DNA from 3 places in the Peribacillus sp. TH16 genome. Region 3 is predicted to be linked to each of the others. Evidence: riboswitches for the same ligand, from Rfam matches in the RefSeq annotation. Region 3 holds a riboswitch; each other region holds the start of a gene.
What was found. Region 3 has a riboswitch for cobalamin ahead of JFV29_RS29885 (hypothetical protein). Riboswitches for the same ligand answer to the same signal wherever they lie in the genome.
Positions count from the first base shown of each region.

Region 1: another riboswitch for cobalamin. It lies ahead of nikA (nickel ABC transporter substrate-binding protein); the one in region 3 lies ahead of JFV29_RS29885 (hypothetical protein).
Region 2: another riboswitch for cobalamin. It lies ahead of JFV29_RS27460 (ABC transporter substrate-binding protein); the one in region 3 lies ahead of JFV29_RS29885 (hypothetical protein).

Region 1 is NZ_JAEKEM010000002.1:406,787-410,072, forward strand. Features, by position in the region: gene nikB (nickel ABC transporter permease) at 1-127, opposite strand, end outside; gene nikA (nickel ABC transporter substrate-binding protein) at 164-1,795, opposite strand; cobalamin riboswitch at 1,951-2,139, opposite strand; gene JFV29_RS01950 (aspartyl-phosphate phosphatase Spo0E family protein) at 2,723-2,893, shown strand; gene JFV29_RS01955 (heavy metal translocating P-type ATPase) at 3,051-3,286, opposite strand, start outside.
Region 2 is NZ_JAEKEM010000009.1:2,778,550-2,781,835, reverse strand. Features, by position in the region: gene JFV29_RS27470 (ABC transporter ATP-binding protein) at 1-513, shown strand, start outside; gene JFV29_RS27465 (polysaccharide deacetylase family protein) at 617-1,504, shown strand; cobalamin riboswitch at 1,592-1,768, shown strand; gene JFV29_RS27460 (ABC transporter substrate-binding protein) at 1,947-2,915, shown strand; gene JFV29_RS27455 (FecCD family ABC transporter permease) at 2,878-3,286, shown strand, end outside.
Region 3 is NZ_JAEKEM010000011.1:266,022-269,307, reverse strand. Features, by position in the region: gene JFV29_RS29895 (DUF58 domain-containing protein) at 1-341, opposite strand, end outside; gene JFV29_RS29890 (AAA family ATPase) at 341-1,297, opposite strand; cobalamin riboswitch at 1,499-1,718, shown strand; gene JFV29_RS29885 (hypothetical protein) at 1,917-2,423, shown strand; gene JFV29_RS29880 (ABC transporter substrate-binding protein) at 2,427-3,286, shown strand, end outside.

The DNA.
Region 1 (3,286 bases), on a different contig from region 3:
GTGACGCCCTTAAGTAAGCTACTGCCGGATCTCCAGGAATTAAGTGAAGCAAGATAAAAGTGATGAGCGAAATTCCTAATAAAATTGGAATTAAACTTGTGAGACGTTTAAAAATAAACCAACTCATGTAGCACTCCTTAAGTTGTTTTTAAGTATCCCCACTTCAATTAACGTCAATTGAAGTTAAAGGGACCTCAGCTTCTTGAGGTAAAAAATCTACTCCACTAATGTTTTTTTGATACACTGCTATATTAGACTGATAAGATATCGGTAAATAAATTGCTTGTTCGTGCAATGTCGTTAATATTTCTGAATACAGTATTTTTCTCTCTTCTTCGTCTGTAGTTAATAATACTTTCTTAATTTTCTGGTCTATTTCTTTTTTTACTGGCAACCCTAATTGAGCGTTATAATCTGGACCACCATTTTCCGTATTTGTCGTCATAGAAGCTAAATAGGAATGTGGATCAAATGGTACAGCCCAAGTAGATGTAAATAATAAATCAAATTGACCTTGAAATGCATTTGTCCAAAAAGTATTAGTTTCTTGACTAGTCAACTTAACATCTATTCCTAGCTTTCTAAAATCACCTTGGGTAAATTCTGCGATTGACTTTTGGATGTTGTCTGTACTATTAAACAGTAATTCCAATTGCAATTCTTTTCCGTCTTTTTCTCTAAATGGTTTCCCCTTCACTTGTTTCCATCCGGCTTCATCCAATAACTGTTTTGCTTTTTCTGCATCATATTCATATGGCTTTATATTAATTTTCGTGTATGGCAAAGTAGGTGGAAACAAAGTATCAGCCTTTTTTTCCATACCATAAAAGATCTTATCAATAACAGCCTGTTTATTAAAAGCATGTTGGAGAGCTAACCGAACTTTAAGGTCTTTAGTCGCTTCTCTGTTTGAATTAAGAAGAAGCGTTCTTGTAGCTGTAGGTTCTGACAATTTGGTTTCATATTGCCCTGAATTCTTCAAAAATTGGAATGAATCTTGGCTTATGACTCCGTTTCCAAAAATAAAGTCGAGTTCTTTTTTCTCAAAAGCTAATACTCTTGACTCACCGTCAGTAATGACTTTAACAACCACCTTATCTACTTTAGGTTTAGTACCCCAATACTGTTCATTCCTTTTAAAAACTGCAAACTCATTTTTCTTATATTCGCTCAATACCCACGGTCCTGTGCCAATCGGAGACTTGAGTCCGTCCTTAAATGTGTTTTGACTGTCCGGAAAAGCAGCTTCTCCTACAAATCTCAACGGTCTGATGTAAGTTAGTTCTTGAAGAGTTGGATAATACGCGTTGTTCAAAATAAGTTTAAATGTATATTCATCTATTATTTCAGTACCTTTGATTTGGTTAATTAATTCCACCCATTCATGTTGTTTGCGATTATCTAAAATGGTATCAAAGTTTTTCTTAACGATTGCAGCATTAAAGAGGGAACCATCGGAAAATTTAACATCTTTCCTCAGATGGAATATATATTCTTTTCCATCTTTCGATATATCCCAGCTCTCTGCAAGCCAAGGCTGAATTTCTCCGCCTTCACCGTAATAAACTAGGGATTCATATACCATAGCCTGGGAAAAAAACTCATTCGGAAAATATGTGTGTGGATTTAAGTCACCTATATCCCCAGGCCATGAAAAAGTAACAACTTTTTGTTTATCTTTATTTGATGTATTTTCTTGATCTATTGTTGTGTTGCTGCAACCAGTAACAAAAATTGTGAAAATTACTAGTAGTCCAACAAAAGAATGGAATAAACTAGACCGTAGTAAAAACATGTTTTCTCACCTTCAATTATGGAATTTTATCTATTTGAAAAATCACGAAATATAAAAAAGCATTTCCAACCAGATTTAACGGTCAGAAATGCTTATAATTTAAGAACAAATTCGTCTTCTAGCACTCTAACACCTCCCTATCTCCCGTAGGTTTAACAGCATTTTTAGAACGGGCAGGTTTTCTGACTTAGGTTCATCATCTCCATGCGTCTTCCCGGATATTATCCAGTGACTTTCTTGCATAGGACTCACCATTACAGCGGCGGGACCGTGCCGGATTTTGCACCGGCTTCCCTTTTAAATATTCGCTTTTAAACGAATATACCCATTCCAATACTATATGAAATTTTCCCTCATCTTCATAGTAAATAATAGAGCTTGTCTATCCTAAAATTATTTTGTCGAAACCATTTGTTACTTCTTAACACTTTATTAGTTTCATCTCTAAGTAATTTTTGATAAACCCAGCTACTAATCCTATCCATCTAGCAATAAACGAAATACAGTTAGTAAAAAGGAGAATAAACAGGTTCTCTTTAAAATTCAACAAATATTAAATTCTCCTAAATTATACAGTTTTACGAATACAACTCTCTCAAAATGGAGATATTCACTATATGAAAATAAAATCAAAAAAAGTTTACCTAATACAAATTATATTCTTTATTGCAAATTTATGCTATATCAAATTAAAGTCCTGATGTTTTTTAACGGCTCGTTATGTATGGAAGTAATAATTTTATATGAATAGTTATCTGTAATTACATATATCGAATGATAGTGAGGAAGATTTGTATTGCTCCCGCCAGAATTTGTTTACTTTTAATAAGTAAATACTTACTATAATATTTAAAATCATCCTAATTTATGTAATAATAAATATACTACAATAAAGGAAAGGTTTTGAGGGGATTTTCGTTGGAAAGTATGGAACTGCTACATAATAAAATAGAGACAATGAGGAAAGAATTAATAAATACAGCCTTGAAACATGGATTCACCTCACCAAAAACATTACATTTGAGCCAAGAACTTGATAAACTCTTGAATATACTTTTGCATGAACAGGAGTCGCTAACTCCAATAGGCCTTCAATAAGATGTAAGGGTGCTTCTCCACTAAGTAAGTATGCTGTGTCTTGTAAGTCAAATTAGTGGAAAACAAGCAACTATAAATATCAACAGAACTATTTAACAGAGACTAAAAAAAGCATTGATACGAGTACCAATGCTTCTCCAAAATATTAATTTTATCTTTAAAGCTTTACCCTTTGCAGTCGAAGTGCATTTATTACAACGGATACAGAACTAAATGCCATGGCAGCACCTGCTAACCAAGGGGCAAGTAGCCCAATAGCCGCAATCGGTATTCCTATTACGTTATAGGCAAAGGCCCAGAACAGGTTTTGTTTAATATTTCGCATGGTTTTTCTACTCATGTGAATAGCATCTGCAATGCTGTTTAAATCCCCACGAATTAAAGTAATATCCG
Region 2 (3,286 bases), on a different contig from region 3:
ATCAGTGCGCTTGCCCAGCCTTCCGTGAAGGACCGTGAAGCCGCTCACCTAGCCCTGGAAACTGTAGGGATTGGCCATCTTGCTGGGAAGTCCTGCAATACAGTCAGTGGTGGTGAGTTGCAACTAGCGTTGATTGCACGTACGCTGGTATCAGACCCGGAAGTGCTCATTCTCGATGAACCGGAATCCCATCTTGATGTTCAAAAGCAGGTTGTGATTTTACAGACATTAAAGCGTTTGTCACAAGAAAAGAAAATCTCTTGTATCATAAACACGCATTACCCAAACCATGCGTTTTTCCTTGCTGACCATGTGTTAATGACAGCCAAACAAAAGCCGGTCGTTTACGGGGAAGTCCAGGAAGTAATGACAGAATCCCGGATGAAGGAATACTTCGGAATTGAAATGAAGAAGATTATTTATGAAGAAGATGAGAACTTTTTGATTGAAACGATGGTGCCGAAAGATTTAGGCATTCCGCGTGATCAAAGTACTTGTCGATTTACTAGTTAAAAAAAGGCAGCCACCGGGTTGCCTTTTTTTTCGCTAAATGGAATACTTTATTATTTACTAGTTTTCTGGTACTATTATGCTAGAAAAAATTAGGAGAATGATAGTGAGGAAATACAGAGTTTTATTGATGGTAGCATTGCTGGGAATTTTAATTTTGCCTTCATGCTCACAAGGGGTTTTAGAGAATATAGGTACAAAGACGGCTGCACCGATTGCGGAAGATAACATTGAAGTGGTTGCAGCAGCGGAGAATGACGTCGGGCAGAATTCGGAGGACAGATTATATCCTGAACAGATCGATACGAGAAACTGGATAAGAGCCGAGTCCACGGTTCAACTTCCAATATTGATGTATCATAGTATTTCTGAAGGTAATAACCTTCGGGTACCAAGAGAGGAATTTCAATCACAAATGAACTGGCTTCGGGAGAATGATTACTATACATTATCCCCTAGGGAAGCATTTCTTGTTTTAACGGAAAATCGGATGCCAAGTGAAAAGTGTGTCTGGCTTACTTTTGATGATGGCTATACAGATAATTACACGGAGGCTTTTCCTATATTAAAAGAATATAATATGAAAGCTACTGTTTTTATGATCGGGAAATCTATTGAAAAAAGTCATCACCTGACGGAAGAACAAATGGTGGAGATGAGCGAGAATGGGATTTCTATTGAAAGTCATACTATCAACCATCTTGAGCTTAACCGTATGACGGTAGGGCAGCAGGAAGCTGAAATGGTACAGTCAAAGGATTTATTCGATCGTATTCTCCAACAGGACACGACAGTACTTTCATATCCTGTTGGTCGGTATAACGAGGAGAGCCTTAGGTTGTCAGAAGAAGCTGGATACAAGATGGCAGTAACCACCGAAGCTGGTGGAGCTTCAAGGGACCAAGGGATGCATGCACTACACCGAGTTCGGATTTCACCCGGATTGTCAGTCGATGGATTTGCAGCGCTGATTGAAAATGCATCACGTTATTAATTGAAGACAAGGTATTTCGGAATCAGTCTGAAAAATCATATAATAATCATTTCTTACATAGTGTATAATGAAAAGCAGTGAAAATTATATACATATGAACGATTTGGTGTCTTAATGACTTAAAAGGGAAGTTGGTGAAATACCAACGCGGTCCCGCCACTGTAAATGGGAGTTAGCGGCTGTGTACCACTGTATGTGAGATATGGGAAGGTGCCGTTGACGATGACCATTAGCCAGGAGACCTGCCAAGATTCGTACACCTGTAACCTACGCGGATGGGAAGGTGTGTGGCAGACCTTCTGAGTCCGTAATTATATTGTTGCCATACAAGCATCTTCCGTTTGACGGGAGATGCTTTTGTTTTGAAATTCGCTTCTTCACTTCAGGATGCGTTTTCTTTAGGTGGTCGGAAATTGAATTAAAAGATTGTGGGGGATGTAAAATGAAGAAAATCTATGGTCTGATTCTAGTGATGTTACTAACTGCAGGTATTATGGTTGGTTGCAATGATACATCAAAAGAAGGAACGAAAGAAAAGCAACAAACGAATCATACTGAAAACCAAGCTTTCCCGATTACGATAAAAGATGCAACGGGTGAAAAAGTAACGATAGAAGAACAACCAAAGAAAATTGTTACATTGATACCAAGTAATACAGAAGTGGTCTTTGCACTTGGTTTGGGTAAAAAGGTTGTTGGTGTATCCGACATTGATAATTACCCGGAAGAAACGAAAGAAATTGAAAAAGTTGGCGGAATGGAAATGAACACGGAGTTAATCGTTTCCTTAAAGCCTGATCTTGTTCTTGCTCATGCATCCAGTGCCCATAATTCGAATGAGGGATTGCAGCAGCTTAAGGATGCTGGAATAGATGTCCTTGTAGTCAATGATGCACAAAGCTTTGACGAAGTGTATGAGTCTATTGATATGATTGGACAGGCAACGGGAGAACATGATAAGGCAAAAGAAATCGTTGCGAATATGAAAACGAAACTGAAGAAAATTCAGGAAAAAGCTAAATCCGTTAAGGATGAGGAAAGAAAAACCGTTCTAGTAGAGGTTTCGCCATCACCGGATATTTATACACCTGGAAAAAATACATTCATGAATGAAATGCTTAACATAATTTCAGCGAAAAATGCAGCAGCCGAATTGGACGGGTGGGCGAAAATTGACGAAGAGTCTATGATTGCTGCAAATCCGGATGTCATTATTACAACATATGGTTATTATACAAAAGATCCAGTCAGTGAAGTGACGGGCCGAAAAGGATGGGAAGATGTAGCTGCTGTTAAGGATGGTCAAGTCTTTGATGTCCATTCTGACTTAGTGACCCGTTCTGGTCCACGCTTAATAGAGGGAGTAGAGGAACTTGCCAAATCAGTCTATCCGAACCTATTTGACAACTAAGTGGGCGTTTGCTTATTTGATTGCGTTATTGTTTTTGCTTTTCGCAATGACGTTTGGCATTTCCTTTGGTTCGGTGTCAGTACCGATTCCAGCGCTTATACAAATTATCGGCAAGGAATTTTTTCATTTACCAATCTCAGTTGAGCCAGATGTGATGCTGACGAATATCGTAATGAACATCCGCCTGCCACGTGTATTACTTGCAGGTTTGGTTGGGGCTTCGCTTGCGATTGCCGGGGCAGCCTTTCAGGGACTGCTCAGGAACCCGCTTGCTGACCCCTACACATTAGGGATTTCATCAGGAGCATCAGTAGGCGCTGTATTGACATTGTTTTTGAATATATCATTGCCGTTGATCGGTTTATATACCC
Region 3 (3,286 bases):
GTTTTTCTTTGCATCCCCCTATTTTCCAATTCCTTCGGCAACTCTTCCTCTACCATCAAATATAAAAGAGGCAGCCTGTTTTTACGGGTAACAGTTAAAGCTATTTCTACAGAATCGCCTGCTCGGCATTCTCTTTTACTGACCTTTCTCTCAACGATAATGTTATTAATCGGATAAAAAAGTAGAATCGTAGAGTACACAGCGAACGGCAAAAATGTATAAAAAATAAACCAACTGACAAAACCGCCTTGAAACATCGCAAAAGAAAAGGAAATCGCTATAAGTAATAACAAGCCAATCACACTCATGTTTTCCTTTAAGATGCTGATCAAGTTCCGCATTAGGTCACAGCTCTCTTCACAGGCACTTGAATCGTCGCGACAATCTCGTGAATCACCATGCCAGCATCCACTCCCTCATAATTCGCTTCTGGCTTCAGGATAAGTCTGTGGGCAAACACGAACGGTACTAAATATTGCACATCATCCGGTAGAACATAATCTCTGCCCTGCAAAAGTGCATAAGCTTGGGCCGCCTTCATCAATGCAATCGATCCACGTGGACTCACCCCTAAATATACTCTCTCATGCGTACGAGATCGATTAGCCAAATTAACAATATACCGCTTTATCGTGTCATCCACTATCACTGCTTTAGCCTCTTCCTGTAAAGCTATTAATTCCTCTAAAGTAATAACAGATTCTAACTCTTCAAGTGGTGCGGCATATTGAGCTCGATGCAAAACCTCAATTTCTTCGTCAACACCCGGATAGCCCATTTTCATTTTTAATAGAAAACGATCCAATTGCGCCTCTGGAAGTGGGTATGTTCCTTCGTACTCAATGGGATTTTGTGTTGCCATAACGAAAAAGGGTTTCTCCAATCCCCTTGTAACCCCATCAACCGTCACACTTGCCTCTTCCATTGCTTCAAGCAAGGCAGATTGTGTTTTCGGCGAGGTCCGGTTTATCTCATCGGCTAAAATAATATGGCCCATGATTGGTCCTGGTCTAAAAATAAATTCTTGTTCCTTTGGATTGAAAATTGAAACACCCGTTACATCTGAAGGTAGTAAATCAGGTGTGAATTGTATACGCTTAAAGTTTGCGCCTATCGATCTTGCCAGTGCTCTGACCATGACAGTCTTACCTACACCAGGAACATCCTCCAATAAAACATGCCCCCCAGAAAGAAGTGCTACGATGCTCAGTTCTGCTATATCTCGTTTTCCAATAATCACTTTTTCAATATTCCCTAAAATCTTTTCCAGTTTTTGATTTACCTGCTTATAAATCATACTCTACCTCCTGAGATTACCCTATTACTCTTATATAACACCTATTATATATTCTTTATACTCGATATGCGTTTTACATTAACATCCAATTAAACCTTACATTGTAAGTTTACTAGATAATTCGCAAACCATAAACGAATTTCTCTAAAAATATTCATACTGCTTTAGGAAAAAGGTATGGTAAACTGTTGCTAAGTGAATATAAACCTTGCAGAAAAAGGTGCTGACTTGTCAGCTTAATAGGGAATTTGGTGTAAAACCGAAGCTGTTTCCGCAACTGTAAGTGCTAATGAAATAAGATAAATACCACTGTTTGAGGATAAAGATTCACATCGATAACCATTCATCCTGTTCAAATGGGAAGGTTCTTAGAGTAAAATGACGCACGGGCCAGGAGACCTGCCTTTTTTATCGTATTATGCTCTTCGGAAGATAGGAGGATTGTACGGCAATCTTCCATCTTTTTCTGTTACAGATACATAGGTGATTGATGCCGACCAATGCCCTTGGTCGGCTTTTTCTTTTGCTGAGAAAAGCGATACTGAGGTGATTCATCTAACTATGAAGAGGAGGAAGAGTTATGGCAAAAAAGGATTTTCGTTTTTTATGCTATCCATACATGCGCGAATCCGAGTCTACCGTCGATTATGAAATACGTACCGACTCTTTGACGACACAAATTGGCTTGGCCGCCTCGCTTACAAAGGATGTTCCGGATGTATACCGAGATTTAATGGAATTGTTGCCGATGGCTTATCATTTAAATGGTTCAGTCCGTGGGAAATTGGCCATTACCGACAATGATCTGAAACGTCTAAGTGCCATCTACGACCATTATGTCGCAGAAGTTAAAGAGCATATTGAGACATTCGTGCTTCCGCAAGGTTCAACCGCCGCCTGTGTTCTGCATACTTGCCGTAGTGAAGCCAAAAAGTCGGTCCGTGCTTTACACAAGGTTAGTTTAGAAATAGAAATCCCTGAAATTCTCTTTGATTACGCCCATTTGCTTGCAAATGTTCTATTCGTGATGGCTGTCTACGTCAATAAGCAACATGGTATTGAGGAGATTCCTTTTATCAGTAAATCATACCCAACCAAACCCATGAAGAAGAAAACGGAGGAATAAATAATGAAGAGAAGCATACGATTTAGTTGGATTTCCACCTTGATACTTGCCCTTTTCCTTACCGGATGTGGAGTAACGGATGACCAGACGGCAAAGGAAAAGAAAGACACTAATAAGACAGAAGAAGTCAAAGCCTATACCGTTACCGATGATACTGGAAAGAAAATAAAATTTGATAAAGTTCCGGAAACAGTAGTTTCACTTCAACCAAGTAATACAGAAATTTTATTTGAACTAGGGCTGGGAGATAAGGTCGTTGGCGTGACCGACTTCGATAATTATCCAGAAGAAGCAAAGGATATTGAACATGTTTCCGATTCGGTGAATATCAATGCAGAGAAAATTATTTCCTTAAAACCAGATGCCATTATTGCTTATACCATTGGTGATGAAACGACGATGAAACCACTTGAAGATGCTGGAATCCCAGTATTCATTATTAAATCCGCGACAAATTTTGATGATGTATATGGGGATATTGGGCAAATTGCTGAAGTCATGGGCGTAGCTGAAAAAGGCGAAGAATTGGTGAAAGATATCCAAACCCAAATTACAAGTGTTGAGGAAAAAATTGAAACATTAGATGAAAAGGAACAAACCTATTTTGAAATTAGTCCAGCTCCAGAAATCTATACAACAGGAGCGGAAACCTTCCAACAAGAAATTCTAAAAACTGCAGGCATTGAAAACATCTTTGCCGACCAAAAAGGCTGGGTTAAGGTTTCAGATGAAGAAATTGTCAAACGAAACCCTAATGCTATCATTACAACTGCTACCTTTGCAGATGATGCTGTTGATGAAATTAAATCCCGTAAAGGCTGGGAAGATATCAACGCCGTGAAAAATGATCAAGTCTATCTACT